DNA from 3 places in the Terrabacter sp. 05T424 genome. Region 2 is predicted to be linked to each of the others. Evidence: predicted binding sites of a transcription regulator. Region 2 holds the regulator's gene; each other region holds the start of a gene.

Region 1 (3,272 bases), on a different contig from region 2:
GTCACCGGGGATGCCGAAGAAGCCGATCTTGGCGGCGTCCGCCGGCGACAGGGTCGAGATGGGGAAGGTGAGCATGGGGTACTGCGCCGCCTTGCCCTGGGCCAGCATCTTGATGCCCTGAGCGAAGGTCGTCGAGCCCGCGCTGCTGTTGAGCCAGCCCTTGGCCTTGGGCTCGGCCGCCTTCTCGAAGCCCTTGAGCGCGATCGGGTCGGTGGCGTACTTGACCTTGTTCGCCGTGTACTCGTCGGCCCACTCGGGGTTCGAGCTCGCGACGTTGTGGAAGTCGCCGAGGACGTACAGCTGCGAGGTGAAGGTGTCCTTCAGGGTGCCGAGGACCGGCGTGATCCCCGCGGCCTTGATCTTGTCGCTGTTCGCCTCGAACTCGGCCCAGGTCTTGGGCACCGACAGGCCGAGCTGGGAGTAGACGTCCTTGTTGTAGAGGATGCCGCCGCCCATCGCCGTGCCCCACGGAGCGCCGTAGACCTTGCCCTTCTGGGTGACGGCCGGCAGGAACGAGGGGTCGGTGTCCTTGAGAGCCGGGTCGTTCGTCAGGTCGACGAGGGTCTTGTCCGGGCTCAGCGCCTGAAGCAGCGACCCGGAGTTGTACCAGAAGACGTCGGCCATGTCGCCGGTCGAGAGCTTGGTCTTCACGAGGTTGTCGCCGTCCGCACCACCCGGGCGGGTCTCGGTCTTGACCGTGATCGTCGGGTTGGCCTTCTCGAAGGCCGCGATGACGGCCTTGGCGGGCTTGACCGTGGCCTCCGCGTTGTCGGTCAGCAGCGTGATCTCGGTCTTGCCCGCGCTGGAGCCGGAGTCGGAGGAGCTCGAGCAGGCTGCGAGCGGAACCAGCGCGGTCGCGGCGACAACCGCCATCGCGAGACTGGGTCGGGTGTGCTTCATGGGGTACCTCCACAGCGTTGGGGCGCGTATCCGCGTTGAGTGGTCACCGTTTTGAATCGCTTCATTCGGTCGGCTCCAAGGTAGGGTCCGGGCCACCCAGTGTCAACAGATTCCCGAGCCTTCTCGGAATTCGTGCTCAAACTGAGTTTCTCTCAGGCCTCCCTCACGCCTTGGCACCGAGCTGAGGGCTTGACCGCCCCGGCACCCTGCGCTTTACTCATCACCAGACTTCTGAAACGCTTCATTCAAACGGATGACGGCTCACACGGATCGGGACCACCATGACGGACTTCAGCGACATCTCGAGCGAGCTCGAACGGCAGGCGATCGAGCTGCCCTCCTGGGCCTTCGGCAACTCCGGCACGCGGTTCAAGGTGTTCAGCAGCGAGGGGACGCCGCGCTCGGTCGAGGAGAAGCTCGCGGATGCCGCGCAGGTGCACGCCCTCACCGGGCTGGCCCCCTCCGTCGCCCTGCACATCCCGTGGGACCGGGTGGACGACTACGACAAGCTCTCTCGCGTCGCGGAGGACCTAGGCGTCCGCCTGGGCACCATCAACTCCAACACGTTCCAGGACGACGACTACAAGCTCGGCAGCCTGACCCACGTCGACGAGCGCATCCGCGCCAAGGCCGTCGCCCACCACCTCGAGTGCATCGACATCATGGACGTCACCGGCAGCCGAGACCTCAAGATCTGGTTGGCCGACGGCACGAACTACCCCGGCCAGGGCGACCTGCGAGCACGGCAGGACCGGCTCGCCGACAGCCTCCGGCAGATCTACGAGCGCCTCGGCGACCACCAGCGACTCGTCCTCGAGTACAAGTTCTTCGAGCCGGCCTTCTACGCCACCGACGTGCCCGACTGGGGCACGTCGCTGCTGCACTGCCTCGCCCTCGGCGACCTGGCCAAGGTCTGCCTCGACACCGGGCACCACGCCCCCGGGACGAACATCGAGTTCATCGTCATGCAGCTGCTGCGCGCCGGCCGGCTCGGGTCGTTCGACTTCAACTCCCGGTTCTACGCCGACGACGACCTCATCGTCGGGGCGGCCGACCCGTTCCAGCTCTTCCGCATCCTCTTCGAGGTGATCAGGGGCGGCGGCTACGACGAGGACAGCGGCGTCGCCTTCATGCTCGACCAGTGCCACAACGTCGAGGACAAGATTCCCGGACAGATCCGCTCGGTGCTCAACGTCCAGGAGATGACGGCCCGAGCGCTGCTCGTCGACCGAGCCGCCCTGGCCGACGCCGAGCGTGACGGTGACGTGCTCGGCGGCAACGGCGTCCTCATGGACGCCTTCTACACCGACGTGCGCGCAGACCTCGCGCAGTGGCGCGGCGACCGCGGGCTCCCCAGCGACCCTATGGCTGCGTACGCCGCCAGCGGCTACCACGACCAGATCGCCGCCGACCGGGTCGGCGGCACGCAGGCCGGCTGGGGCGCCTGAGCCGAGCACCGCTCGCCGAAAACCCAGAGACATCAGACCAACCGAGCCACCTGAGGAAGACATCGAGATGACCAACACCGCCGTTGCCGAGCTGCTCGCCCGATCGAACCGGCTGGGAGCCGACCCCCGGAACACCAACTACGCCGGGGGCAACACGTCGGCCAAGGGTGCCGACACCGACCCCGTCACCGGCGAGCAGGTCGAGCTGCTCTGGGTCAAGGGCTCCGGCGGCGACCTCGGCACCCTCACCGAGCCGGGCCTCGCCGTGCTCCGGCTCGATCGCCTGCGCAGCCTCGTCGACGTCTTCCCCGGTGTGGAGCGGGAGGACGAGATGGTGGCCGCCTTCGACTACTGCCTCCACGGCAAGGGCGGCGCCGCCCCCTCGATCGACACCGCGATGCACGGCCTCGTCGATGCGCCCCACGTCGACCACCTCCACCCCGACAGCGGCATCGCCATCGCGACCGCGAAGGACGGCGAGCAGCTGACCAAGGAGATCTTCGGCGAGAAGGTCGTCTGGGTGCCGTGGCGCCGCCCCGGCTTCCAGCTGGGCCTCGACATCGCGGCCATCAAGGCGGCCAACCCCCAGGCCGTGGGCACCGTTCTCGGCGGTCACGGCATCACAGCGTGGGGCGAGACGAGCGACGAGGCAGAGGCCAGTTCGAGGTGGATCATCGAGACCGCGCAGGCCTACCTCGACGAGCACGGCTCGGCGGCGCCGTTCGGAGCCGCGGTGCCCGAGCGCGCCCCCCTCGCGGCGGAGGAGCGCCGCGCCAAGGCTGCCGCCCTCGCGCCGCACCTACGGGCCGTCGCCTCGCGCGACAGGACCATGGTGGGCCACTTCACCGACGCCGACGTCGTGCTCGAGTTCCTCGCGAGCGAAAAGCTTTCCGCCCTCGCCGAGCTCGGCACGTCGTGCCCCGA
Region 2 (3,272 bases):
CGTAGTCGTCGCCGCTGCCCTCCATCGCGAACTCCTTGACCCGCTTGGTGGGCGTGTGGAGCAGCTTCTCGACGATGCGGTGGACGGCGAGTCCGACCTCCGCGCGGGTCGCCTCGTCGAGTCCGGGCAGGCGCTGGTCGAGGCGGTCCATCTCGGACGCGACGAGGTCTGCCGCGCGGGCGCGGAGCGCTGCCACCGTGGGTGCCACGGACTTCTCCATGCGGCGGGTGAGGTAGTCGGCGACCTCGCCCGTGACGAGGTCACGCACGCGGACCACCTGCGTGGTGTCGGCACGCCCCTCGAGGAGCAGCCCGAGCGCCTGCAGGTCGATGAGCGTCACGCCGGGGACGGGCACGTGCCACGTCTCGATCGGCTCGACGTCGCGTGGCAGGGCGAGGTCGATGACGACCTGCGGCCGACCGCCGCGCTGGGCGGCGCCGGCGGCGAGCAGGTCGGCCGTGATGACGTGGCCGACCGCGCCGGTGCAGGTGATGACGAGGTCACTCTCGGCGACGACGTCGCTGAGGTCGCTCCACGGACGCGCGCTGCCTGAGGTGGCCTCGGCGAGACGCTCGGCGCGCTCGGGGGTCCGGTTGACGATGGTCAGCGACCGCACGCCGGCCCGTGCTGTCGTCGCTGCCGCGAGGCCGCTCATGCCGCCGGCGCCGATCACCGCAGCGGACGCGCCTTCGAGCGGGCCGAGCACGGAGGCCGCCTCCTCGAGCGCGATCTGCACGAGCGAGACGCTGTGCTGGTCGATGTCGGTGTCGGTGTGGGCCCGCTTGCCGACCCTCAGCGCCCCCTGGAAGAGCGCGTTGAGGGTCTCGCCCGCCTGGCCGCGGTGCTGGGCCCCGGAGAGGGCGTCGCGCATCTGGCCGAGGACCTGCGCCTCGCCGACGGCCATCGAGTCGAGGCCGCACGCGACGGTGAACGCGTGGGCGACGGCGGCGTCGTCGTAGCGGACGTAGAGGTGGTCGGCCAGCGCTTCGGCCCGCGCGGCCAAGGCATCGGCGGGGTCGCCCGGGGGCAGCTCGGCAGGCTCGCGCAGGCCATCCGGCTCCTCGATGCCGGCCGCGAGCGCGAGCGCCTCGCCGATCGCGGCGACGGCCGGGTGGAAGGCCGGCACGGACGCGTAGACCTCGAGCCGGTTGCACGTGGAGAGCACGACGGCCTCGGTGGCCGTGGCAGACCCGAGCACCGAGGACGCGATGGCCGCGGCGCGGTCGGGTCGCTCGGACAGCGCTTCGAGCACCGACAGGGGCGCGGTGTGGTGGGACAGTCCGATGACGAGCAGGCTCACGGGGCCACCACCGCCGACCTGAGGTCGCCCGCGGCGAGCGACTTGCGCTGGGCGTGGAAGGCGAGGATCTGCAGCTCCGTGGAGAGGTCGACCCGGCGTACGTCCACGCCCTCGGGCACCGAGAGCATCGCCGGCGCGAAGTTGAGGATCGAGCTGATGCCCGCGCCCACGAGGGCGTCGCAGACGGTCTGGGCCGCCGGGGCCGGCGTGGCGATGACGCCGATGGCGATGGGGTCGACCTGGTGGTGGTCGACGAGCTCGCGCAGCGGGCGGATGCGCACCCCGACGACGCGCTCGTCGGCCAGGGCCGGGTCGTCGTCGTAGAGACCGACGATGCGGAACCCCTTGGTGACGAAGCCGGAGTAGGAGGCGAGCGCGTGACCGAGGTTGCCCATGCCGACGATCGCGACCGGCCAGTCCTCGGTGAGTCCGAGCGCCCGGGAGATCTCGAGGGCGAGCGTCTCGACGTCGTAGCCGACACCGCGCACACCGTAGGAGCCGAGGTGGCTGAGGTCCTTGCGCAGCTGGGCGGAGCGGACTCCGACCTCGGCGGCGAGCTCTTCGGACGAGACCGACAGGACGCCGTCCTCAGCGAGGCGCGAGAGCGTCCGAAGGTACTCGGGGAGCCGCGCGACGGTCGCGTCGGGGATCTCTCGACGCAGTGCAGGGTCGGCGGACACGCTTGCTCACCGGCTCCTCTCAGCGAGGCGTTCGGGTCGAAAGTGAGCCGAACGCGGAGCACGTGGGGACCTGATCAGGCTAGACGTTTGTGAAGGCATGCACAAAGTTGACTTTCGCGGACTTACCACGGCATGGGACGCGGCCCTGAGGCAGGTCGTGCAGAACCCCGCGCGAACGAGCCGCCCAGGGGCCTGAGTGCTCGGTCGCCGTCAGCGCAGCGCCGCTCGCAGCCGGGTCTCGTCGACGCGCCAGAAGTCGTGGCGTCGCCCGTCGACGAAGGTCACCGGGATCTGTTCGGCGTAGCGACGCAGCAGCTCGGGGTCGTCGTCGATCGACTGCTCGGACCAGGACACGCCCAGCTCGCCAGTGACCCGGACCACGACCTCGCGTGCTGCGTCGCACAGGTGGCAGCCGGGTCGGCCCAGCAGGACGACACGCGGCTCGCCCTCGACTGCAGGCTGATCGCTCGTCATGGACCAACTCTAGGCGGCCCAGGCCTCGGCGGACCGCCTCTGTCTGGGACGCGTGGGGCGCAAACGTACCCATGAGTAGGTTTTGCGCCACAAAAGCCGGTCGGACTCCCAGATGGGCCCCCGGTCCGACAGACTGTCCCCAATGCGCTCGAACAGGACGTCGGCCCGCCGACCCGCCCCTGTCTCCGCGCCGCGGACGATCCCGGCGATGGTGTCGGTCGCGCCTGCCCTCACGCCTTCGCTGCCCACGTGGCGGGCCGCACTCGACGCGATCTGGGCGTCTCTCGCCAACGACAGCGCAGCACCCCTCCAGTTCGGGCCGCCGACGGGGCCGCTCGGGCCGAGGCGGGTGCACCCGGAGCGCGACGCCGCGGAGCAGGCCCGCATCGCCGCTCTCGTCGAGCTGGCCCAGGGTGGCGACAAGGAGGCCTTCGCCCAGCTCTACGACAGCTATGTCGACACGGTCTTCCGCTACGTGCTCGTGCGGGTGGCCAACCGGTCCCTCGCCGAGGACATCACCTCCGAGACCTTCCTGCGGGCCATGCGTCGCATCGACTCCTTCACCTGGCAGGGCAAGGACATCGCGGCGTGGTTCGTCACCATCGCCCGCAACCTCATCGCCGACCACGTGAAGTCGGCCAAGTTCCGCTTCGAGGTCGCGACGGCCGACATGCGCGACGCCGACGAGCGGGTCGATGCCCCCGACGCCGAGGTGCTCACGCGACTGCGCGACGAGCGCCTGGTCGAGGCGATCAAGGCCCTCGGCCCCGACCAGGCCGAGTGCATCACGCTGCGCTTCCTCCAGGGCCTCAGCCTCG
Region 3 (3,272 bases), on a different contig from region 2:
ATCGCCGTCAGGTAGTACTTGATCGGCACGCGACCGCCGCCGGCGGCGTGGGGCGTCGGCTGGATGCCGCACTCGTAGGCCTCGAGCTTGGCGCGGTTGTAGCGCTTCGGGCCGACGACGAGCGAGGTGAAGACCGACAGCGCGGCAAACGCGAAGCCGAGCCCCAGCATGAAGAGGATCGGGACGTAGGAGTTCATCCGAGGTCACGTGCCTTCCGGTCGTGCGAGACGTGCATTCAAGACGTGCATTGCAGGGGCGAACATGCGCGGCGCACCCATCCTAGGGGCGTCCATGACGATTGTGCTCGGCGTCACAATGGGGGTGCCCACGGGTGTGCCGGTGCGGTCTGAAGCACGATGTGTCATGCGCTCGGCGCCAGCCGCGAGAGGGTGTTGATGATGCGGTCGCTCGCGCCCTTGCTCGCCGGGTCGGCGAGGTTGGCCATGATCTTGAGCAGGAAGGGCATGAGCTTCGTGCGCGGCAGGCCGTACTTCGTCGCGAGGCGCATGACCTCGGGGTTGCCGATCGCGTGGGCGAACCAGCGGCCCAGCGTGAAGTAGCCGCCGAGCTCGTCCTTCATGACCTTCGGGTATGCCGCCAGCACCCGCTCGCGCTCGGCGTCGCTCGGGCGTGCCATCGCCTGGGCGACGAGCTCGGCGCCGAGACGGGCGGCCTCGAGGGCGTAGTCGATGCCCTCGCCGTTGAAGGGGTTGACCATGCCGCCGGCGTCGCCGACGAGCAGCAGGCCGTCGCCGTAGAGCGGGGTCCGGTTGAAGCCCATCGGCAGCGCGGCGCCGCGGATCGGGCCGGCGGCCTCGTCGTGCTCGAGCTGCCACTCCGGGTTGATGTCCTCGACCCAGCGGCGCATGACGTCCTTGAAGTCCGTCTTCTGGAACGCCGCCGTCGTGTCGAGGGTGCCGAGGCCGACGTTGGTGCGGCCGTCCTCGAGCGGGAAGAGCCAGCCGTAGCCCGGCATGAGGATGCGGTTGCCGTTGTCGTCGCGGGTCCACAGCTCGAGGTGGCTCTCGAGGTAGTCGTCGCGCTTCGGCGTCGTGTAGTAGGCCCGGACCGCGATGGCCATCACGCGGTCCTCGCGCTTCGGGCGGCCGACGGCGGTGGCGAGTCTGCTCGAGACGCCGTCGCTCGCGACCACGACCGGGGCCCGGTAGGTCACCGTCTCGCCGGTGGCGCGCCCCGCGTCGTCGAGCCGCTTGGCGGTGACGCCGGTGACGCGGCCGGAGCCGTCGCGCACGGGGGCGGTGACGCTCGTGCGCTCGTGCAGGCGGGCGCCGCGATTCTCCGCGTGGCGGGCCAGGCTCTCGTCGAGCTGGGCGCGGGTGCGCACCATGCCGTAGCCGGGGAAGGCGTCGGACTCGGGCCAGTCGAGCTGCAGCGTGTGACCGCCGCCCTTGATGCGCAGGCCCTTGGTGCGCTGCCAGCCGGTCGTGTCGACGCCGAGGGAGATGAGCTCCTTGGTGGCGCGCGGCGTCAGGCCGTCGCCGCAGATCTTGTCGCGCGGGAAGGACGACTTCTCGAGGAGGACGACGTCGAGGCCGTGGTCAGCGAGGTAGGCCGCCGTGGCGCTGCCACCCGGGCCGGCACCGACGACGATGACGTCGGCCCGCTCGACGGGTGCACCGCCACCCTCATTGGGGCTGGGCGCCACGCTCGAACTGGTCATCTCTCCTGCACGCTTCCGAAACCGCTTGTGAAGATCTTCACGAACTCTCCGGGGAGTCTATTCCCGCGATTTCACCCTTGTCAGATAAGGCATGCCTAACCCCCAACCGTCGAGGGGCCAAATTTCGCCGCCTCTCGCACGTCGAGAGGCCAAAGTTCGGCGCCTCCCGCACGTCGAGAGGCCAATGTCTGCCGCCTCCGGCAGGTCGAGAGGCCACGTGCGGCCGCAACCCGCCGGGCGGCATACGCCCCGGTGGCGTCGGTCGTCAGCGCTTGGTGCCGTGGTGCAGCGCGACGATGCCGCCCGTGAGGTTGGTCCAGCCGACCTGCTGCCACCCGGCCGTCTCGATGATGCCGGCGAGCTCGCCCTGCGGGGGCCACGCGCGGATCGACTCGGCGAGGTAGACGTACGAGTCGGGGTTGCTCGACGTGCGGCGGGCAACCGGCGGCAGCGCGCGCATCAGGTAGTTCGTGTAGACGGTGCGGAACACCTTGTTGACCGGCTGGCTGAACTCGCAGACCAGGAGGCGGCCGCCGGGCTTGGTCACCCGAAGGAACTCGCGCAGCGCGGTCTCGGGGGCGGCGACGTTGCGCAGCCCGAAGCTCATCGTCACGACGTCGAAGCTCTCGTCGGCGAACGGCAGGCTCATCGCGTCGGCAGCCGTGAACGCCATGTCGGGGCGCCGCCGGCGACCCACGCGCAGCATGCCGAGCGAGAAGTCCGCCGGCACGACCTCGATCTCCTCGTTGGCCCACGGCTCGCTGGACGTGCCGGTTCCGGCAGCGATGTCGAGGATCCGCTCCCCCGCACGCGCGGCGACCGCTTTGACGACCGCGCGGCGCCACAGCCGGTCCTGCCCGAGCGAGAGCACGTCGTTGGTCACGTCGTACTTCTCGGCGACGGTGTCGAACATCGACGCGACGTCGACCGGCTTCTTGTCCAGCTGCGCACGGCTCATGCGCTCATCCTCGCACCGGCGGGTGTGGGATCGGTCGCACGGGCGGCGGTGTGGCAGCCAGGCGACCGAGGTGGGGCGCGTTCGGCCGTAGAGTTGCAACCGATGTCCACGCTTCCCGCTCCCGAAGCGCCGTCCCCCGCCCCGGGACCGACGGTCGTCGTCCGCACCGTTCCTTTCGAGGCCGCGGACCCCCTCCTCGCCTACCTGCCGGCCGACCGCGAGCACGACGACCTCGTGTCGTGGGTGCGACGCGGCGACGGGCTCGTCGGCTGGGGCACCGCGCTCACCTTCGAGGCGCGGGGCCCGGACCGGTTCCACGAGGCCGAGTCATGGTGGCGCGAGGTCAGCCGGCACGCCGTGGTGCGCGACGAGGTCGGGCGTCCCGGCACCGGGCTCGTCTGCTTCGGGTCGTTCCCCTTCGCGGACGACTCGGCCGAGTCCGCGCGGCTGGTCGTGCCCTCCACCATCGTCGGGCGCCGCGACGGCCGCACCTGGCTCACCACCGTCTCGCTCGACCCCCAGTTGACGATTCTCGAGAAGCCCTCTGTCGCAGACGATCCCGAGCCTCCCCGCGGGGTCGCTTTCGCCGACGGCGCCGTCTCACCCGCCGACTACGCCCATGCGGTCGCGGAG

What was found. Region 2 encodes Rex, which represses fermentation and respiration genes when NADH is low (regulators of the CRP and FNR family bind a similar motif). Its sites were predicted from a motif close to CTTGTGAANNNNTTCACAAG; they were not measured.
Region 1: rhaI (L-rhamnose isomerase) is a predicted target of Rex. The motif match lies at 999-1,018, and genes of this name have one in related genera.
Region 3: AC1DE0_RS21835 (geranylgeranyl reductase family protein) is a predicted target of Rex. The motif match lies at 1,706-1,725, and genes of this name have one in related genera.

Annotation. Positions count from the first base shown of each region.
Region 1 covers NZ_JBFTLB010000007.1:178,922-182,193, forward strand. The annotation lists gene AC1DE0_RS15425 (ABC transporter substrate-binding protein) at 1-900, opposite strand, end outside; gene rhaI (L-rhamnose isomerase) at 1,182-2,348, shown strand; gene AC1DE0_RS15435 (bifunctional aldolase/short-chain dehydrogenase) at 2,416-3,272, shown strand, end outside.
Region 2 covers NZ_JBFTLB010000008.1:170,111-173,382, reverse strand. The annotation lists gene hemA (glutamyl-tRNA reductase) at 1-1,300, opposite strand, end outside; gene AC1DE0_RS17360 (redox-sensing transcriptional repressor Rex) at 1,297-1,980, opposite strand; gene AC1DE0_RS17355 (glutaredoxin family protein) at 2,191-2,454, opposite strand; gene AC1DE0_RS17350 (RNA polymerase sigma factor) at 2,597-3,272, shown strand, end outside.
Region 3 covers NZ_JBFTLB010000017.1:18,206-21,477, reverse strand. The annotation lists gene AC1DE0_RS21840 (NADH-quinone oxidoreductase subunit A) at 1-197, opposite strand, end outside; gene AC1DE0_RS21835 (geranylgeranyl reductase family protein) at 362-1,681, opposite strand; gene AC1DE0_RS21830 (demethylmenaquinone methyltransferase) at 1,947-2,639, opposite strand; gene AC1DE0_RS21825 (isochorismate synthase) at 2,742-3,272, shown strand, end outside.